2 regions of the Herbidospora sp. NBRC 101105 genome follow, and region 2 is predicted to be linked to the other one. Evidence: riboswitches for the same ligand, from Rfam matches in the RefSeq annotation. Region 2 holds a riboswitch; the other holds the start of a gene.
The links. Region 2 has a riboswitch for S-adenosylmethionine ahead of thrC (threonine synthase). Riboswitches for the same ligand answer to the same signal wherever they lie in the genome.

Region 1 (10,529 bases), on a different contig from region 2:
CTCGTGGCCAAGGCCGATCAGGTGCTCGGTGGCCGCGAAACCGCCGGCCCAGTTGGTCGCGCCGATGGTCGGGATGTCCTTGTCGAAGCCGCCGACCTGGTCGACGACCACGAACGGCGCGTCGATCGTGCGCAGCCGGGCCGCCCCCAGGTGCTGGGTGCCCGACCCGACCAGGACCACGCCGTCGGTCGGCCGGGAGGCGATCGCCGCCAGCCACTCGCGCGGATTGGCCTGCCGGTCGTGGGTGACGGTGAGCACCAGCCGGGCCCCCAGCCGGTAGGCCTCCTGCTCGGCGCCGCGCAGCAGCTCGCTCGCCCAGGCGGTGTCGAGCTCGGTGATCACGAAGTCGACCAGACCCACTTTGCGTGGCTCTGACCTGGCCCTTCGCTGGTAGCCTGTGGCCTCCAGCGCATCCTGCACGCGTCGTCGGGTCTCCGGGCCCACGGCGTCACGGCCGTTGAGCACCTTGCTCACGGTCGGCACGGATACCCCCGCCGCCGAGGCGACCATCGCGATGGTCACCCGGTCGGCGCGCCTGGTTGCGACCCGCTTCGGCACGACACCTCATCATGCGTAGATTCGATCTGTCGAAACTTTCCTTCACCGTAGCACCGGCCGGGCCGGTGCCGTCCATAGCGCTTGTGAACTGCGAAGACTTAGTCGCATTCGCAGACCGTCCGTAAGGACCGGTGCTGACCGCCGACCGGGCAAGATCCGGAGTTTCGAAACTCGACGGAAACAATTTAGCCGAAATTCTTGACACTGCCGAGAGCTCGGTGTTTCTCTCTTTCGAGACCGCTTTCGAAACTTTCGGAGTTTTCGGAAGCCTTGCCTGCTCCGGCTCTCGACAGTTCTCACAGGGCGCGGAACGGCGTCAGTACCACGGTGCGTGCCTATCACGCGCAAGGAGAGACACATGCTGGGATCTTCGCGAATCTGGAAGCGTCGTCCCCTCGGGTTCGCCGCCGCGCTCATGAGCGGCGCGCTGGTGCTCGCCGGGTGCGCCGGCGGCGGGGCGCCGGGGCAGAACGCCGCCCAGAACGCGGATCAGGGATCCGCCGACTCCGGCGAGATCACCTGGTGGGGCTGGACCCCCGACGCGGCGCCCGCCGAGGCATACATCAAGGCCTTCAACAAGGTCTACCCGAACATCAAGGTCACCTTCAAGAAGCTCACCATCGACGGGTACGACGCGGCCATCCGGCCCGCCCTCGCCTCGTCGGTCGGCCCCGACGTGTTCGACGTCGCCCCCGGCGCGGCCAACGGGTCCGTCGACATCTACGGCGTCAACGCCATCGACCTGAAGCCCGCCGTGGAGAAGGCGCTGGGCGCCGACTGGGAGTCGAAGCTGGCGCCGATCGGGGTCTCCAGCCTGAAGAACGGCGACAAGCTCGCCGCCCTGTCGGTCGGCTCGGTGTTCTCCGGCACGGTCTGGATCAACAAGGACCTGTTCGACAAGTACAACCTGCAGCCCCCCACGAACTACGACGAGTGGAAGAAGGTCTGCGCGACCTTCAAGGCCAACAACGTCGGCTGCTTCGTGCAGGGCGCCGCCCAGACCGCGTTCAACGAGGACACCCTCCAGGCGATCTCCAACAACGTCCAGCCGGGCGTGTGGGAGAAGGCCCTCAAGAAGGAGGTGCCCTGGACCGACCCGACGATCGTCAAGGCGCTGACCCTGTGGAAGGGCCTGTTCGACGACGGGATCATGCAGGAGGGCGCGCTCGGCACCCAGCAGTACCCCGACGCCAACAACGGCTTCATGTCCGGCAAGTACGCCATGGTCATGATGGGCAGCTGGTACATGCAGTACTCCACCGTCGAGGGCATGACGGCCGCCATCTCCGGCGCCGGCGTCGCCGACCCCAAGCCGTTCACCCAGCTCCCCATCGCCTTCCCCGACATCGCGGGCACCGGCAACGTCGGCTCCCTCTACGGCGACGCCGACTTCGGCCTGGCCGTGAACCAGAAGTCGAAGAACATCGCCGCCGCCACCACCTTCGCGACCTGGCTCGGCACCTCCGCCGAGGGCCAGCAGGCGGTGGCCGACATCCTCAACGACATCCCCGCCCTCGTCAGCGCCCAGCCCAACTGGGACGCCGTCAAGCTGGTCAACCCCGAGGTGCAGAAGCCCGCGCTGGAGAAGCTGATCTCCGACGCCGGCAAGTCGGACGAGCCGCGCCTCGCCACGGTGGTCGCCGACCTGCAGACCGCGATCGGCGTCGCGTCCACCACGGTGGCGGCCGGGGAGGCCACTCCCGAGGAGGCCGCGGCCACGCTGCAGGACACCGCTTCGAAGATCAAGTAACCCCCGAGGACGGAACCCTTGACCTCCACGACCACATCGAAGACCGGGGCACGCCGTCCTTCCGGATCCTCCGCTCCGGGACCCGGTTCCCGGAGCGGGGCGATCCGCCCCTCCGGCCTTCCGTGGATCCTGCCCGCGTTCGTCTTCGTGGTCGGCATCCTCTACTACTGCATCGGCGAGACGGGCTACCTGTCCACCCTCGACTGGGACGGCACCAGCCCCACCCCGACCTCGGTGGGCCTGCAGAACTACCAGGACATCCTGGTCGACCCGATCTTCTGGCAGGCCATCTGGCACACCGTGATCTTCTTCCTGGTGACCTTCACCGCGCAGACCGCGATCGGCTTCACCTTCGCGGCGCTGCTGCACTCGAAGGTGCGGCTCGCCACCGTCTACAAGGTGATCGTGTTCACCCCGGTCGTCATCGCGCCGGCGACCATGGCGCCGGTCTTCCGGCAGATGTTCGCCGCCGACGGCCAGCTCAACTGGTTCCTCGACCACGTCGGCCTGGGCTTCCTCTCCCAGCCCTGGCTGGCCCAGTCGAGCACCGCCATGCCCGTGATCATGTTCATCACCGTCTGGAACTTCACCGGGCTGACCTTCGTGCTCTACTACGCCGCGATGGGCCAGATCGACCCGGAGGTGCTGGAGGCGGCCCGCACCGACGGCGCCAGCAACCTGCGCACCCTGGTCAGCATCGTCTGGCCCGGCGTGCGGAGCACCACGGTGGCGCTCGCCATGCTCAGCGTGATCGGCGCGCTGAAGACCTTCGACATCCCCTACCTGGTGACGATCGGCGGCCCCAACTACGCCACCGAGTTCCTCGGCACCTACATCTACCGGATCAGCATCCCCAGCGCCCACGTCGGCTACGGGGCGGCACTGTCGATCATGCTCCTCGTGCTGGCCCTGCTCGGCGCCATCGCCGTCGCCGCCCGATCGAACCGGAAGGACGGTGAGAGCGGTGTTTGAGGCCCGCCGCCCGTCGGCCAGGCTGCTGCTGCAGATCCTGGTCACCGCGATGGTCATCCCCTACCTGTTCCCCCTGGTCGTGATGGTCCAGGGCTCGCTGGCGGGGGAGGGCTGGGGCAACTACCGGGCGGTGTTCGAGGTCGGCACGATCGGCACGTTCTTCAAGAGCAGCGTCATCATCTCGGTCTCGACGATCGCCATCGTGTACGTCCTGACGATGCTCGCCGCCTTCGGCTTCTCCAAGCTGCGCGTGCGCCGCAAGGAGGTCTACTTCTGGATGATCCTGGCCGCGCTCACGCTGCCCGAGGTCGTCCTGCTCACCCCGCTGTTCGCCACGACGCTGGCCCTCGGCGTCTACGACACCTACTGGGCGGTCGTGCTGCCGCTGGCCGCGCTGCAGATCCCCTTCACCGTGCTGATCGCCCGCCGGTTCGTCGACGGCGTGCCCGACGCGCTGTTCGACGCCGCCCGCATCGACGGCGCGAGCACGTTCACCTCCTTCCGCTACATCATCATCCCCATGACGCGGCCGATCGCCGCCGCGATCGTGGTGCTGACCCTGATCGGCTCGTGGAACGCCTACCTGCTGCCGCTGGTCCTCATCCAGGACCCCGCCCAGCAGACCGTGACGCTGCTGCCGCAGTTCTTCGTCAGCCAGTTCAGCAACGACCAGACCAAGGTCCTGGCCAGCGCGGTCATCACCGCGATCCCCGAGATCGTCGCCTACCTCTGCCTCCAGGGCCTGTTCGAACGCGGCCTGTCGGCCGGTGCCATCAAGTAAAGGAACCCCTCACATGACCTTCCTCCGGGTCGAAGGACGCCAGTTCGTCGACGAGTCGGGCACCCCCGTCCGCCTGCGCGGCGTCGCGGTCGGCGGCTGGCTGAACATGGAGAACTTCATCACCGGCTACTCGGGCAACGAGGCGCTCATGCGCAGCCTGGTGCGCGAGGTCCTCGGTGACGAGAAGTACGAGCTGTTCTTCGACCGCCTGCTGACCGCGTTCTTCAACGAGGACGACGCGAAGCTGCTGGCCGAGATGGGCATGAACTGCGTCCGCCTTCCCGTCAACTACCGCCACTTCGAGGACGACGCCCGGCCGTTCGAGTTCAAGCCCGAGGGCTTCAAGCACCTGGACCGGGCGGTGGAGGCGTGCGCCAGGCACGGCATCTACACCGTCATCGACCTGCACGCCCTGCCCGGCTCGCAGAACCACCACTGGCACTCCGACAACATCACCCACCGCCCCCTGTTCTGGGACCACCCCCACTTCCAGGACCGCGTGGTGAAGATGTGGGAGCACATCGCCGAGCACTACAAGGACAACCCCTGGGTGGCCGGCTACAACCCGATCAACGAGCCCGCCGACGAGTCGCGCAAGGTGGTCGGCCCGTTCTACACCCGCCTGGTCGAGGCCATCCGCGCGATCGACGACCGGCACATCCTGTTCCTGGACGGCAACACCTACTCCACCGAGTTCGACGTCTTCGACGAGCCGTGGGACAACACGGTGTACGTCGCCCACGACTACGCCGCCCCCGGCCTGGGCGGCGGCGGCCCCTACCCGGGCGAGACCGCCGGGAAGCACTGGGACAAGGCCGCCCTGGAGGCCAAGTACGCCGAGCGCACCGAATACTGCACCCGCACCGGCACCCCCGTGTGGGTCGGCGAGTTCGGCCCCATCTACACCGGCTCCGAGCCCCGCGACGCCGAGCTCCGCCGGCTGCTGGCCGACCAGCTCGACATCTTCAAGCGCGACGGCGCCGGGTGGTCGATCTGGATGTACAAGGACCTGGGCCGCCAGGGCCTGGTCATGGTGCGTCCCGACTCCCCGTACCTGAAGCGGTTCGGCGACTTCGTCGCCAAGAAGGTGCGCCTGGGCGCCGACCAGTGGGGCAGCGACGGCAAGGGCGTCGCCGAGGTGACCGGCCCCTTCTACCAGATGATCGCCGACGAGTTCCCCGGCTTCGACCCCTACCCCTGGGGCCAGTACGACTGGGTGCGCACCCTGCTGCTCAACCTGACGGTGGCCCAGCCGCTCGCCTACGAGTACGCGGAGCTGTTCCGCGGCCTCACCGACGACGAGCTGATCGCCCTGGCCGACTCGTTCGCCCTGGCCAACTGCGACGTCCGCACCACCCTGCGCGACCAGCTGATCGCCGGTTAGAGGTACTTCGCGGTCCACTCCTCGAAGCTGGTCAGCGGGATGCCGAGCGCCCGCGCGTACTCCGGTCGCGCGGGCTGCCCGACCGCCCCGGTCCGTTCGTGCGAGGCGCCCGCCCACACGGGCATGCCCTTGGCCAGCGCCTCCTCCTCGGTCAGGTCGGGCGCGGTCAGCTCGGTCCCGAGCGCCTTGGAGAGGATCGCGGCGATCTCCGTCATCGTCAGGAAGTCGCTCGCCAGCTCCAGCTCGATCCCGTGGAACCGCTCGGGGTCGAGCACGGCCGCGGCGGCGGCCCGCCCGATGTCGTCGACCGCGACGAGCGACAACCTGGTCTGCGGCTTCAGCACCGTGACCAGGCCGCCCTCGACGCCGCGCGGCAGCAGGTAGGCCGCCGACGGCAGGAAGTTCTCCATGAACCAGCCCGGGTTGATCAGCGTCCAGTGGGCGAACCCCGCCTCGCGGACCCGGTCCTGGATGCCGGACTTGGTGGTGTAGTACGGCTGCAGGTGCGCCCACCGCTCCGTGGTGATCTTCTGCGCGGCCCCCGACACGGCCGTGTGCACGAACTGCGGCACCCCGGCGGCCAGCGCGGCCTCGATCAGGTTCTCGGCCTGCACACGCTCGCCGTCGAAGTCGATGCCGTTCCCGTCCATCGGCGGCATCTGCACCGAGAACACCGCCCTGACCCCGTGCGCCGCCGCGACCAGCGAGCCGCGGTCGTAGAGGTCGCCCGTCACCAGCTCGGCCCCGAGCGCCTCGACCGCCTGCGCCTTCGCCGTCGACGGATCCCTGACCAGCGCCCGGACGGGCACTCCCGCCTCGATCAGGGCGCGGGCGGTCGCGCCCCCCTGCTGCCCGGTGGCGCCGGTGACCAGAACGTGGGACATGACACTCCTCTCAAAAAACGGCGGACCCCGCCGTTTCTGTTCCGGTACGATACGGAGGCCCCCGCCGTTTAGCAACCCCGAGGTCAGGACCGATGCGTGCCGACGCCCAGCGCAACTACGCGCGCCTGCTCGCCGTCGCCGAGGAGGAGATCGCCCTCAACGGCGCCGACGCGTCACTGGAACAGATCGCCCGGATCGCCGGCGTCGGCTCGGGCACGGTCCGCCGCCACTTCCCCACCCGGCACGCCCTGCTGGCCGCCGTCTTCCGCGACCGCGTGGAGAACCTGTGCGCCCACGCCCGCGACCGCGTCGGCCGCGCCGACACCCGCGCGGCCCTCCTGGAGTGGCTGAACGCGGTGACCACCTCGGCCGCCACGATCCGCGGCCTGGCCATGGCCCTCAACCGCGACCGGACGGCCGACGTGGAACACGAACACTGCGCCACGACCCAGCTGACGGAGGCGGGCGAACCCCTGGTCCGGCAGGCGGCCGGCGACCTGACTCCGGGCGTCACCGTCACCGACCTGCTCGCCCTGATCACCGGCATCGCCCTGGCGACCGAAGACCACCCCGACCCGGCGGCCGAGGCCAACCGCCTCCTCGGCCTGGCCATAACGGGGCTCAGCCCCGCCGACGGCCGGGTCAGGCGGCCCTGACCCGCTTCGCGAGGCTGCTGAGGGCCGACAGCAGGCGGTCGACGTGTTCCTCGGTGCTGCCGATGCCGATCGAGGCGCGGACCGCGCCGCCGAGTTCGTCGCAGCCGCCCTGGCCCACGCCGAGCAGGTGCCGGACGAACGGGTGGGCGCAGAACTTGCCGTCGCGGACGCCGATCCCGTGGTCGGCCGACAGGCGTTCGGCCACCTCGCGGGCGGTGTGGCCGTCGACGACGAAGGACACGATGCCGACCCGGGGGTGGTCGGAGGGCCACAGGGCCAGCTCGTGCACGCCCTCGATGGCGGCCAGCCCGGTCCGCAGGCGGGTGAGCAGGCGCTCCTCCTCCTCGATCAGGCCGGTCCAGCCGGTCTGGCTCAGGTGGTCGCAGGCGGCGGCCAGGGCGATGGCGCCCAGCACGTTGGGGGTGCCCGCCTCGTGCCGGGCCTCCACGTCGGTCTGCCACTCGGCCTGCTCGCCGACCGAGACGACCGCGCCGCCGCCCTTCAGGTAGGGCTCGGCCCGCTCCAGCCAGTCGCGGCGGCCGATCAGCACGCCGGTGCCGAAGGGCGCGTACAGCTTGTGGCCCGAGAAGGCGACGTAGTCGAGGTCGAGGGCGGCGACGTTCAGCGGGCGGTGGGGGGCGAGCTGGGCGGCGTCGACCGCGATGCGGGCGCCGTGCCGGTGGGCGATGTGCGCGAGCCCGGCGATCGGCCACAGTTCGCCGGTGACGTTGGAGGCCGCGGTAACGACCAGCAGCGCGGGGCCGTCGATCGCGGCGAGCGCCTCGTCGGCGGCGCGGAGGGCCTCGCCGGGCAGCGCGGGCGGCGTCAGGCGGACGGGCGCGGACCAGGGGAGGAGGGTGGCGTGGTGCTCGGTGTCGAAGACCACCACCGTGGTGCCCTCGGGCAGGCCGCGGGCCAGCAGGTTCATCGCGTCGGTGGTGTTGCGGGTGAACACGAGCGCGTCGTCGGGCCGGGCGCGGGCGAACGCCTTGATCGTGTGGCGGGCCTGCTCGTAGCGGGCGGTGGTGAGCTGGGAGGCGTACCCGGCGCCCCGGTGGACACTGGAGTAGGCGGGCAGCGCCTCGGCCACGGCCTGGCTGACCGCCTGGAGACAGGGGGCGCTCGCGGCGTAGTCGAGGTTGGCGTAGGGGACCAGGGCGCCGTCGCGGACGGGCACGTCAAGGGACAACACGGGGGACACAACGCCTCCAGGAGAGCCACGCGCTTGCCCGTCGCACCCCGCGACGGACCAGGTCTTCACCCGGGGCACCCCGCCGCGGACGCGAGGGTTGCCGGCCAGCAAGCCGGGGCTGTGCGCTGGCACTCATGACCTTCGCCGGAACTATAACCCGGCGGCCCCGCCCGGACGCAAGCCCGCTCTGGATCTACTTTGTAAAGGCGCCGGACCAGTGCAACGACAGGTCCGCGGCCTTGCGCTCGGCCCGGATCTCCATCCACTCGCCGAGGATCGTGGCGTGGTCGGTGACGACCAGCGCACCCCGGTCGTCGTAGGTGACCCGTTCGCTGACGAACACCGGGCTGCCCGCCGGGTGCCCCAGCCGGGCCGCCACGGGGGCGGTGAGCAGGGCGGGCCTGATGCGCTCGGTCGCCCGGTGCACCCGCGCCCCGGCGTCGGCGAGCGCGGTGTAGAGCGGGGTCTCGGTGAAGTCGGCGCCCCTGATCGCCGAGGCGTACGGCTCGACGATCCACGAGATCTGGTGGACGGCGGGCCGCTCCATGAGGTGGCGCACCCGGGCGAGCCGCAGGGCCCGCAGGCCGGCCGGCGCGTCGGGGAGCAGCCGGGTGAGCGCGCGCGGGGCCGGCCGCAGCGCGGCCGAGAGCACCTCGGTTCGCAGGGGATGGCCCTGCCTGCGCAGGTCGTCGCCGAGGCTGCGCAGGGTGTCGAGGGGGTATTCGGCGCTGGGCCGCCTCACGTAGGTGCCGCGGCCGGCCCGCTGGTCGATCAGCCCTTCGGCACTGAGGACCTGCAGCGCCTGCCGGAGCGTCATCATCGTCACGCCGTAGGAGGCGCTGAGCTCACGTTGCGCGGGCAGCGCCTCACCCGCGCGGTAGTGGCCCGACCGGATCTTGGCGATCAGGTCGTCGGCGATGGCGCGGTAGCGGGGCGTACTGCTCATCGGGCTCCCTGTCGAGTGGGCGGTCGAGCGCGCGGCGGATGCTCGCCACATACTCTCCCAGCTCGCGGGGCCCGGCGCCGTCGAGCAGCCGGCGCATCAGCGCCGAGGCGACCACGACGCCGTCGGCGTGCCGCGCGAGCTCGGCGGCCCGAGCGGGGTCGGACACCCCGAAGCCGAACAGCACCGGCCGGTCGGTGAGCGCCGTCAGGTCACGGCCGAGCCGGGCCGCCTCCGCGGAGATGCCGCCGTCCTCGCCGGTCGTGCCCATCCGCGTCACCGCGTAGACGAACCCCCGGCTGCGCGCGGCGATCGCGCGCAGCCGCTCGGGGGAGGACGAGGGCGCGGCCATCAGCGCCAGGTCCAGCCCCTCGGCCGCCGCCGCGCCGGCCAGCTCGCCGACCTCCTCCAGCGGCGAGTCGGGCACGATCAGCCCGCGCAGCCCGCTCGCCCGCAGCGCCGCGCAGAACGCGGCGGCGCTCCGCTGGAAGACCAGGTTGCTGTACGTCATCGCGAACAGCGGCACCTCCACGTCGAGCGCGGCCAGCTCCGCGAGGATACGCGTGACCGTGGTCCCGCCCGCGATGGCCCGGTCGGAGGCCTCCTGGATGGTGACGCCGTCGAGCATGGGGTCGGAGAACGGCAGGCCGATCTCGACGGCGTCGGCCCCGGCGTCGGCGTAGGCGCGGACGACGTCCGTCCACCCGGGGGTGACCCCGCCGGTGACGTAGGGCACGAGCAGCGCACGGCCCGCGTCGCGGCGGGCGGTCAGGAACTCTTCGAGCGTCACAGCAGCTCCCTGATGGAGGCGATGTCCTTGTCTCCCCGGCCGGAGAGGGTCAGCAGCACGGTGGACCCCGGCGCGATCCCGCCGGATTCGGCGGCCCGGATCACCCAGGCCAGGGCGTGGGAGGACTCCAGCGCGGCCAGGATCCCCTCGGTGCGGGCCAGGCGCACGAGCGCGCTCACGACCTCGTCGTCGGTGACGGTCGCGTACCGGGCGCGGCCGTCGTCGCGGAGGTGGGCGTGCTCGGGCCCGATGCCGGGGTAGTCGAGCCCGGCCGCGATCGAGTGGGCCTCCCTGACCTGGCCGTCGTCGTCCTGGAGGACGAGCGAGCGGAAGCCGTGCAGGATGCCCGACCGGCCGGAGGTGGCCGCCGCGCCGCCGTGGGCCTCGACGCCGACGAGCCGGGCGGTGGTGCCGACGAACCCGGCGAAGGTGCCGGCGGCGTTGGACCCGCCGCCGATGCACGCGACCACGTAGTCGGGCACCGCGGCGGGCAGTTCGGCGGCGCACTGGGCGCGGGCCTCCTCGCCGATGACCCGCTGGAACTCGCGCACCATCCACGGGTAGGGGTGCGGCCCCATCACCGAGCCGACGCAGTAGTAGGAGTCGCCGACGGAGGCGA
Region 2 (10,529 bases):
ATGTCCGGGCGGGGGAGAGGCGTACGTGCGCACCCGGCGGCAACCCGAGCCGCTGGGCGGCGTCGCCCGCGTTGACGGCCACGGCCACCAGGCCGGCCGAGTCGGTGAAGGCCACCAGGTCACCCGGCGGAACCGCGGCGAACGTGTCGCGGTAGGGGACGGCGAGCTGACGGCGGCCGAGCCAGACGGCCAGGGTGTCGCCGTCGCGCACGCCGAGGAAGCCCAGGTCGGCGGCGGTGATGGAGAGCTGGACGTTGCCGTGGCGGTCGACCGAGAGCACCTCGCCCTCGCACGCGCCGTCGCGCAGCCGCGAGGTCGGCTCGGGCAGCGTCACCAGCTCGCGCGGGGGGATGGCGGTGCCCAGCCCGGCCACCTCGCGGCCCGCCACCACGTGGGCGGCGACCGGGCAGAAGATGTCACGCCCGTGGAAGGTCCGGGACACCGGCTTGAGCCAGACGTCCTCGTTGGTCAGCTCGTAGGCCGCGGTCGCGCCGCCGACGGCGTGCACGGCCCACGAGAGCACCCCGTTGTCGGGCCCCACGAACACCCGCCCGCCCGCCTCGATCGCGACCGCCCGGCGGGTGCTCGACCCCACCGACGGGTCGACCACCGCGATGTGCACCCCCCGGGGCAGGTAGGGGATCGTCTGGGCGAGGATCGCGGCCCCGCGCCGCACGTCGCCCGCCGGGACGAGATGGCCGACGTCGATGATCCGGGCCTCGGGGGCGATGCCGGCGATAACGCCGTGACACGCGGCCACGAACCCGTCTTCGAGACCGTAGTCGGTCAGGAGAGTGATAACAGGCGTCACACCTGGTGACATTACGTCGCCTCCCCGGAAAATGGCGACAGTTAACATTGCCCGTGTGGACGGTCTCTCCCCTCAAGACAGGGACATCCTCGCGTTCGAGGCCGGCTGGTGGCGTCACCCGGGCGCGAAGGAACAGGCGATCAAAGACACCTTCGGCATGTCCACCACCCGCTACTACCAGGTGCTCGCCGGCCTGATCGACCGCCCCGAGGCAGTGGCCGCCGATCCGGCGCTCGTCAACCGCCTGCGCGAACGCCGCGACGCCCGCCGCCGCGGACGTGGCCGGTCGGTCTGAGTTCAGATCGCGTTAACCTGCGATTGACAGAGTGACCGTCGCGCGACGAAAGGGGCGAAACGTGGGGGACATGCCGGACGTCCGGACCGAGAGCGGCCGGGCCGGTCTTGAGGCGATGGTGAACGACCCGGGCGGCGCCGTCATCGGCCTCGACTTCGACGGCACCCTGTCCCCGATCGTCGCCGACCCCTCCGCCGCCTGGATCCACCCCGGCGCGCCCGCCGCGCTGATCCGGCTGGCCGAGGTGGTGCGCCGCATCGCGGTGGTCACCGGCCGCCCGCCCGGCACCGCGCTCGCCCTGGGCGACACCCCCGACGGCCCCGATCTGGTCGAGGTCCCCGGCCTGGTCATCCTGGGGCAGTACGGCATCGAGCGCTGGGAGGGCGGGGAGATCACCTCGCCGCCGCCGCCCGCCGGGCTGACCACGATCCGCGCCGAGCTGCCCGGTCTGCTGTCGGGCCACGAGGGCGTGACGATCGAGGACAAGGGGCGGGCGCTGGCCGTCCACACCCGGAGCTGCCCCGATCCCGACGCGGCGCTGGAGGCCCTTCGCGGGCCGCTCGCCGAGCTGGCCGCCGCCAACGGGCTGGTCGTCGAGCCCGGCCGCAAGGTGCTGGAGCTGCGCGGCCCCGGCGTCGACAAGGGCAAGGCGCTCAAGGAGCTGCTCATCGCCGAGCGGGCCCGCTCGGTCATGTTCGTCGGCGACGACCTGGGTGACCTGGCCGCCTTCGAGGCGGTCGCCTCGGTGAACATCCCGGGGGTGCGGGTCTGCTCCGGCTCCGCCGAGGTGACCGCGCTGGCCGAACAGGCCGACGTCGTGGTCGACGGGCCCGACGGCGTCGTGGCGTTCCTCGAACAGCTTCTCAAGTCGATCGCAAGCCGCGAGCAGTAGCGTCGGCGCCATGATCTCCAGAACCCTGGCGGCGGCCGCCGCCGGCCTGATCCTGGCGGCTCTCGTCCCCTCCCCGGCCGCCGCCGCTCCCGGCACCAAGTCGGTCCACCTGCGCAACGGCCTCACCGTCAAGATCCCGGCGACCTGGAAGGTCTACAAGGTCGCCAAGGACTACACGCGCGTGGTCACCGGCTCGTGCCCGACCGTGGGCACCAGGAACTTCGGCTACCGCGACTCCGGATGCCGCAGCTTCTGGGTGTTCGGCCCGGCCGCGATCAGGGTCGGCCACGAGACCTTCAACGCCTACGAGCCGAGCCGCCCCTACAGCCCGGCCACCGACGTCGGCCCCTGCGTCTACGACAAGAGGTTGTGGATGGGCTCGTTCAAGACCAAGCCCGCCGTCAAGGGCTACCGGCTCGTCGGCGCCGGTCACAACGCCCACTACCGCGAGTGGAAGGGCAGCTGCATGTACGGCCCGCCCAAGTACGACTACGCGGGCGGCTTCACCCAGCGGGAGTGGTACCTGCCGACGTCCAAGATCCTGATCGTCGACCAGTGGAAGACGCCGGGCCTGGCGACCATCCTCAGAACGTCGACCTGGAACTGAGCAGGCCGCCGGCCGCGAGGCCGAGCAGCGCGGGGGCCAGCAGGAACGCCGCGTGGGTGCCGAAGGCGTCGCCGAGCGCGCCGAGCACGAACGGACCGGTGCCCGAGCCCACCCCCGCCCACACCGACGCGATCCCGCTGGCCTGGTCGGGCCGGCCGCCCGAGGTCTCGATCATCCGGGTCAGGCCCAGCGGGAACAGCATGCCGATCCCGGCGCCGCTGATCGCCAGGCCCACGTAGCCGACGGCCACGACGGTCGTCGACCAGAAGATGGCCCAGCCGGCCAGCGAGACGGCCATGGTGCCGAGGAAGACCTGCCAGACCGGGTAGCGCAGGGTGAGGGCGGCGCCGCCGAAGCGTCCGGCGGCGATGCCGCAGAGCATGGCGGTCAGGCCGGTGGCCGCCTCGGCCAGGGTCAGGCCGGTCCGCTGGGAGAACAATTCGGCGGCGAAGAGGTTGAAGGTGAACTCGACGGCCACGCAGCAGAGCAGGACCGCGCCGGCGAAGTGGAAACGCCAGCTGAAGGGCTTGTTCGTCCGGGCCGCCGCGTGCTCGGCCGGGGCCTCGGGGAACCAGCTGCGGCCCATCGTGAACGCGAGCACGGCGGTGAGCACGACCGGGATGAACATGGCCGCCCGCCAGCCGAGCACCGACTCGGCCAGCAGGCTGAACGCGTAGGTCGCCGGGATGCCCGCGAGCACGCCGACCGCGTTGGCCTCGCTGATCGACGCGGCTCCGGCCGGGCCGTGGTGGTCGCTGAGGGCGGCCATGGAGACGTACAGGGCGATGGCGGCGAAGCCGCTGGCGATGGTGTAGCCGGCCAGGGTGAACGGCAGAGTCTGGCCGACGCCCACCAGGAGCATGCCGGCGTTCATGCCGCCGATCCCGATCCAGACGGCGGCGCGCCGGCCGTGGCGGCGGGTCAGCCAGGGCAGCGCCAGGCCGGTGAGGATGCTGCCGACGGCCATGCCGGTGCCGTGGAGCCCGGCGACCGCCTGCGTGACGCCGAGTTCGGCGCGGAGCGTGGGAAGCGCGGAGGAGAGGCCGTAGAGGTAGGTGGAGAAGGTCGCCAGCATCAGGTAGACGAACCAGGTCGGCCGGTCCCTCGTGAACGTGATCGCAGGCGTGGACACCGGCATTTCCCCCGATATGGATCGTTATATGGGGAAACCGTACAACGTCACGTCAGGGCGGCCAACTGGTCGGCGAACCAGCGCTCCGGAGGCAACGCGGTGGCCGCCCGGCGCAGGCGCGTGCAGCGTTCGACCCGTTCCTTGTCCGGCATGACCAGGCCCTCGTGCAGGGCGGCGGCGGTGCCCGAGACGTCGTAGGGATTGACCAGCAGCGAGTCGGCGCCGAGTTCGGCCGCCGCGCCCGCCTCGCGCGAGAGCACCAGCACGCAGCGCGGCGACAGGATCGGGCCCTCTTTGGCGACCAGGTTCATGCCGTCGCGGATCGGGTTCACCAGCAGCACGTCGGCCATGCGGTAGGCGGCCAGCGAGCGCGGATAGTCGTCCTGCATGTTGAGGATCAGGGGATCCCAGTCGTCGGTGGCGTACTCGTCTTCGATCTCCTTGGCGCAGCGCTGCACGGCCGCGGTGTACTCGCGGTATTCGGGCAGGTCGTGGCGCGAGGGATAGGCGAAGGCCAGGTGCACGACCTTGCCGTGCCACTCGGGATGCTCGGCCAGGAACTCGCGGTAGGCGAGCATGCCGCGGACGATGTTCTTGGACAACTCGGTGCGGTCGATGCGCACGATCAGCCGCCGGTCGCCGACCTGCTCCTTTATGGCCAGCATGTGGGACTCGACGTCGGGCTCGAAGGCGCGGGCCACCAGCGCGTCGCCGTCGACGCCCAGGGCGTGCACCCCGATCCGGGTGAGGCGGCCCTCGAACTCCACCGTCTTGGCGGCCCGGTCGACCCGGGCGTCGAGCACCGCCTCGCAGCAGTCCATGAACGCCGCCGCCCACCGCTCGGTGAGGAACCCGGCGTGGTCGGCGCCCAGGACGCCCTGGAGGATCTCGGCCGCGATGCCGTCGGGCAGCAGCGAGAAGTACTCGGGCGGCGCCCACGGCGTGTGGGAGAAGTGGGCCACCCGCAGGTCGGGCCGGTCGACCCGGAGCATCGCCGGGGCCAGCGTCAGGTGGTAGTCCTGGATCATCACCTTCGCGCCGTGGGCCGCCTCTTCGGCCAGGGCCAGCGCGAACGCGCCGTTGTACTCGCGGTAGGACTCCCACTCGCGGTGGAACCGGGTGTCGAAGGTGGGCGCGAACGGGGTGTTGTAGAGCAGGTGGCCGACGAACCACAGGGTGGAGTTGGCGACCGCGTTGTAGGCCCGGTGGAAGACGGCCGGGGGGATGTCGAGCATGCGTACCGGACCGGTGTCGTAACCCGCGCGGTCGATGCGGCCCTCGGGGGCGAGCCGGACCGCGCTGCGGTCGCCGTCGGTGAGCGCGGCGCAGACCCACAGATGGTCGTCGCCCCGGGCGACCTCTGACAATCCGGACACCAGCCCGCCGCCGCCTCTCCGCATCGTCAGCGCGCCGTCATCCGAGAGGATGAACGAGACGGGCCCGCGGTTGGAGGCGATCAGCGTTGAACTCACGGTGGGCACACCCCAGATGGCCGGAGGACTAAGAAAAGATGTCGTCGGCAATAGGATGTCAGGAAACCCCCGGCCGCCGAAGAATCGGGGCAGTCAATGCCGCTTGACGAGACCACCGAGGAACTGGCCCGCACCGCCGCCACCGGCGACCACGTCGCCCTCGGTGAGCTGCTGCGCCGCGTCGAACCCGACGTGCTGCGCCACTGCGAACGCCTGCTTCCCTACCGCCAGGACGCCGAAGAGGCCTGTCAGGACACCCTGCTCGCCGTGGCCCGCAACATCGGCCGCTTCGAGGGGCGCTCCCGGTTCTCCACCTGGCTCCACATCGTGACCGCCAACTGCGCCCGCACCACCTACCGCACGCTCAAGCGGCGCGCGGCCGAGCAGTCGAGCGACGAACTGGCCGAGCAGCGGCCCGACCCCCACCGGGTCAGCGTGATCGCCGGCGCCCGGCTCGACCTGCTCGACGCCATCGAGGCGCTGGAGGCCGAGAAGCCCGACCTGGCCCGCGCGCTGGTGCTCTGCGACATCGTGCAGCTCGACTACTCCGACATCGCCGCGCAGCTCGGCATCCCGCTCGGCACCGCCAAGAGCCGCATCCACCAGGCCAGGAAGCACATCCAGGCCTCGCTCGGCGACGGATATCTCGGAAGATGAGACACCGATTCGGACTCTGAGGAGCCCAGGGTACAGTTTTCAGGACAACTGAATATTTGCTCATCCAGAGGGGTGGAGGGACCGGCCCTGCGAAGCCCCGGCAACCCTTCCGACTCAACTCGCTACGTGGCGAGGCCGGTCGGAACAGGTGCCAATTCCGGCCTGTGATCAAGGCGGTCGCAGGCGAAGATGAGGGAAAGGCCTCGCTTCATGGCGCTCAACCACGACTTCGGACCCGCCGTCGCCCTCTCCTGCCGCGAGTGTGGCGCCCGTTACGACCTCGGCCCGATCTTCGCCTGTCAGGACTGTTTCGGGCCACTTGAGGTGGCGTACGACTTCGGGACCGTCAGCCGCGAGGACATCGCCGCCGGTCCGGCCAACATCTGGCGTTACCGGGCGCTGCTGCCCGTGCCGGCGAACGTCGCCGACAAGCCCAACCTCCAGCCCGGCTGGACCAAGCTCCACCGCGCCGGGAACCTCGGCGCCGAGCTCGGGCTGCGCGACCTCTACGTGAAGGACGACTCGGGCAACCCGACCCACTCGTTCAAGGACCGCGTGGTGTCGATCGCCGTTGAGGCGGCCCGTAACTTCGGGTTCACAACGCTTTCCTGCTCCTCGACCGGGAACCTGGCCGGCGCCGTCGGCGCCGCCGCCGCGCGGGCCGGGCTCGACTCGTGCGTGTTCATCCCGTCGAACCTCGAAGAGGCCAAGATCGTCGTCGCCAGTGTGTACGGCGGCAGGCTCGTCGGCATCGAGGGCACCTACGACGAGGTCAACCGCTTCTGCTCCGAGCTCATCGGCGACCCGCTGGGCGAGAAGTGGGGCTTTGTCAACGTGAACCTGCGGCCCTACTACGCCGAGGGCTCCAAGACCCTGGCGTACGAGATCGCCGAGCAGCTCGGCTGGCGCATCCCCGACCAGATCATCATCCCGATCGCCTCGGGCTCCCAGCTCACCAAGATCGACAAGGGCTTCAAGGAGCTCATCGCGCTCGGCCTCGTCGAGGACACCCCCTACAAGATCTTCGGCGCGCAGGCCGCCGGGTGCTCGCCGGTGTCGGCCGCCTACAAGGCCGGGCACGACGTCGTCCGCCCCGTGAAGCCCGACACGATCGCCAAGTCGCTGGCCATCGGCAACCCCGCCGACGGGCCCTACGTGCTCGACATCGCCCGGCGGACCGGCGGCGCCGTGGAGGACGTCACCGACCCCGAGATCGTCGCCGCGATCCGCCTGCTGGCCCGCACCGAGGGCGTGTTCGCCGAGACCGCGGGCGGCGTGACGGTCGGCGTGCTGCGCAAGCTCACGGAGGCCGGGGTGATCGACCCCGACGCCACCACGGTGGTCCTCAACACGGGCGAGGGGCTCAAGACCCTCGACGCCGTCCAGTCGGAGGCCCGCCCGACGGCGGTCATCCGTCCGTCTCTGGACGCCTTCCGCACCGCTTTCGCCAACTGAACTAACGGTTCGTTAAGGAGAGTCAACAATGAGTGTTTCTGTGCGGATTCCGACGATTCTCCGGACCTACACCGGAGGTGCCTCCGAGGTCGCCGGCGAAGGGGCGACGCTGCGCGAGGTGTTCGAGAAACTGGACGCCGACTACCCCGGCATCGGTGCCAGGATCCTCGACGAATCGGGCAAGGTGCGGCGTTTTGTCAACGTGTACGTCGGGGAAGAGGACGTCCGATTCTCCGAAGGTTTGGACACTCCAACCCCGGACGGCGTGCAGATTTCGGTGATCCCGGCCGTAGCCGGAGGGTGACCTTCCGCAGCCTTTCCCGCACCCACGTACTCCTACAGTGCGTGGGTGTTTCTATGTTTACCTGCACTTCTATCGTTATCGAAGCTTAATGAGTGCTATGGCATATGGTGCAATTCTCAACCAACCAATCTCTAACCGAAAAAGAAGCCGTCATGCTTTGGGCGAACGACAACGAGTCAGGGGCCGATTGACTCTGTTGTCCCACGCCTTGCCATGTGTATGGTCGAGAACGATCGACGTAGCCGGGGAGAACGGCGCGAAAGGTCACGGACCAGCGGTGGAATGGGCGGGTCCGTTGCCAGGCCCAGCAAGAGGAGTCGGAAAGTGGCGCAGGGCACCGTCAAATGGTTTAACGCGGACAAGGGCTACGGCTTCATCGCGGTAGACGGTGGTAAGGACGTTTTCGTCCATTACTCGGCAATCATGATGGACGGCTACAAGGCCCTCGAGCAGGGCCAGCGTGTGGAGTTCGACATCACGCAGGGACAGAAGGGCCCGCAGGCGGAGGCTGTCCGGACCGTCTGATCCCCTCGACCGCGAACCTTTTCGGCCACTCCCGCGTGAGCGGTTGAGAAGGGTTCGGCTGTATCCCCAACCCCACCCACCCCAGCGACCTGGAACCCGGCCCGCAGCCTGCGGGCCGGGTTTCTGCTGCCCGAGGTCGCCTGACCTGCCCCTCTCGTGCTCCGGCTTGCACTCGCGTGGGTAGAGTGCTAAACAGTTGGTTGGCACTCCCCGGCCGGGAGTGCCAACCAATACGGATCGAGGCGATGGGGCCTGCCAAGGGTGTGCGGGCCTTGCCGTCGCGGGCGTCGGCTCGGTCCCTCTTTTTCGAAGCCACCCTCTACTGGGAGGTCCAGCCTTATGGCAGCCAAGATGATCGCGTTTGACGAGGACGCCCGGCGCGGTCTCGAGCGCGGCATGAACCAGCTCGCCGACGCCGTCAAGGTGACCCTCGGCCCCAAGGGCCGCAACGTCGTGCTGGAGAAGAAGTGGGGCGCCCCCACCATCACCAACGACGGTGTCTCGATCGCCAAGGAGATCGAGCTCGAAGACCCGTGGGAGAAGATCGGGGCCGAGCTCGTCAAGGAAGTCGCGAAGAAGACCGACGACGTCGCGGGTGACGGCACCACCACCGCCACCGTGCTCGCCCAGGCGCTGGTGCGCGAGGGCCTGCGCAACGTCGCCGCCGGCGCCAACCCGATGTCCCTGAAGAAGGGCATCGAGGCCGCCGTCGAGCGCGTCAGCGAGGAGCTTTCGAAGCTCGCGAAGGACGTCGAGACCAAGGAGCAGATCGCCTCCACCGCCTCGATCTCCGCCGGCGACGTCGAGATCGGCGAGCTCATCGCCGAGGCGATGGACAAGGTCGGCAAGGAAGGCGTCATCACCGTCGAGGAGAGCAACGCCTTCGGGCTCGAGCTCGAGCTCACCGAAGGTATGCGCTTCGACAAGGGCTACAACTCGGGTTACTTCGTGACCGACCCCGAGCGCATGGAGGCGGTCCTGGAGGACCCCTACATCCTCGTCGTCAACTCGAAGATCTCCGCCAACAAGGACCTGCTGCCGCTGCTCGACAAGGTCGTGCAGGCCGGCAAGCCGCTCCTGATCATCGCCGAGGACGTCGAGGGCGAGGCCCTGGCGACCCTGGTCGTGAACAAGATCCGCGGTCTGTTCCGCTCGGTGGCCGTCAAGGCCCCCGGCTTCGGCGACCGCCGCAAGGCCATGCTGGGCGACATCGCCACGCTGGCCGGCGGCCAGGTCATCTCCGAGGAGATCGGCCTCAAGCTCGAGTCGACCACGCTCGACCAGCTCGGCCGCGCCCGCAAGGTCGTCGTCACCAAGGACGAGACCACCATCGTCGACGGCGCCGGTGACGCCGAGGCGATCGCGGGCCGGGTCAACCAGATCCGCGCCGAGATCGACAACACCGACTCCGACTACGACCGCGAGAAGCTCCAGGAGCGCCTCGCCAAGCTCGCCGGCGGCGTCGCCGTCATCAAGGCGGGCGCGGCCACCGAGGTCGAGCTCAAGGAGCGCAAGCACCGCATCGAAGACGCCGTCCGCAACGCGAAGGCGGCCGTCGAAGAGGGCATCGTCCCCGGCGGTGGCGTGGCCCTGCTGCAGGCCTCGGCCAAGGCGTTCGACAAGCTGGAGCTGTCGGGCGACGAGGCGACCGGCGCCGCGATCGTGAAGAAGGCGCTCGAGGAGCCCCTGAAGCAGATCGCCGTCAACGCCGGCCTCGAGGGCGGCGTCGTGGTGGAGAAGGTCCGCAACCTGACCCCGGGTGAGGGCCTCAACGCCGCGACCGGCGAGTACGTCAACATGTTCGACTCGGGCATCATCGACCCGGCGAAGGTGACGCGCTCCGCGCTGCAGAACGCCGCTTCGATCGCGGCCCTGTTCCTCACCACCGAAGCCGTCATCGCCGAGAAGCCGGAGAAGAACCCGGCTCCCGCGGGCGGCGGCATGCCCGGCGGCGGGGACATGGACTTCTAAGTCCATCCCGCTAAACAGATGAGGCGGTCCCCGTTGAGGGGCCGCCTTCTTCTGTTTCAGAAGTGCCTCACCCAGCGGCCCCACTGTTCCTGCAAGACGTATCCGGTCGCCGCCCAGGCGGGGTGGGCGTCGGTGTTGTCGTGCAGGACCATCGCGTCGACGCGGAAGGCGCCGAACGCCTTGAAGCGCTCCTCGGCGGCGGCGATGAGCTGCCGGGCGACGCCCTTGCGGCGGTGCTCGGGCGCGACCGCGAGCCGGTAGAGGTGGGCGCGCCAGCCGTCCCAGCCGGCGATGACCGTGCCGGCGACGGCGCCGTCGAGTTCGTACACGAGCAGGGCCTCGGGGTCGCGCTCGATGAGCGCGGCCACCTTCGCGGGGTCGTCGCGCCGGTCGGTGCCCTCGGCGCTG

Region 1: another riboswitch for S-adenosylmethionine. It lies ahead of QSK34_RS08555 (aminotransferase class V-fold PLP-dependent enzyme); the one in region 2 lies ahead of thrC (threonine synthase).

What each region holds. Positions count from the first base shown of each region.
Region 1 covers NZ_BSSX01000001.1:1,931,660-1,942,188, forward strand. The annotation lists gene QSK34_RS08520 (LacI family DNA-binding transcriptional regulator) at 1-558, opposite strand, end outside; gene QSK34_RS08525 (ABC transporter substrate-binding protein) at 917-2,308, shown strand; gene QSK34_RS08530 (carbohydrate ABC transporter permease) at 2,327-3,280, shown strand; gene QSK34_RS08535 (carbohydrate ABC transporter permease) at 3,264-4,061, shown strand; gene QSK34_RS08540 (glycoside hydrolase family 5 protein) at 4,075-5,445, shown strand; gene QSK34_RS08545 (NmrA/HSCARG family protein) at 5,442-6,329, opposite strand; gene QSK34_RS08550 (TetR/AcrR family transcriptional regulator) at 6,422-6,985, shown strand; gene QSK34_RS08555 (aminotransferase class V-fold PLP-dependent enzyme) at 6,972-8,186, opposite strand; SAM riboswitch class IV at 8,202-8,317, opposite strand; gene QSK34_RS08560 (GntR family transcriptional regulator) at 8,371-9,123, opposite strand; gene trpA (tryptophan synthase subunit alpha) at 9,044-9,910, opposite strand; gene trpB (tryptophan synthase subunit beta) at 9,907-10,529, opposite strand, start outside.
Region 2 covers NZ_BSSX01000009.1:20,954-31,482, forward strand. The annotation lists gene QSK34_RS32540 (SAM hydrolase/SAM-dependent halogenase family protein) at 1-811, opposite strand, end outside; gene QSK34_RS32545 (DUF3263 domain-containing protein) at 867-1,106, shown strand; gene otsB (trehalose-phosphatase) at 1,177-1,998, shown strand; gene QSK34_RS32555 (hypothetical protein) at 2,009-2,605, shown strand; gene QSK34_RS32560 (MFS transporter) at 2,583-3,737, opposite strand; gene QSK34_RS32565 (alpha,alpha-trehalose-phosphate synthase (UDP-forming)) at 3,785-5,209, opposite strand; gene QSK34_RS32570 (RNA polymerase sigma factor) at 5,306-5,866, shown strand; SAM riboswitch class I at 5,924-6,062, shown strand; gene thrC (threonine synthase) at 6,077-7,321, shown strand; gene QSK34_RS32580 (MoaD/ThiS family protein) at 7,350-7,625, shown strand; gene QSK34_RS32585 (cold-shock protein) at 7,950-8,150, shown strand; gene groL (chaperonin GroEL) at 8,490-10,121, shown strand; gene QSK34_RS32595 (GNAT family N-acetyltransferase) at 10,178-10,529, opposite strand, start outside.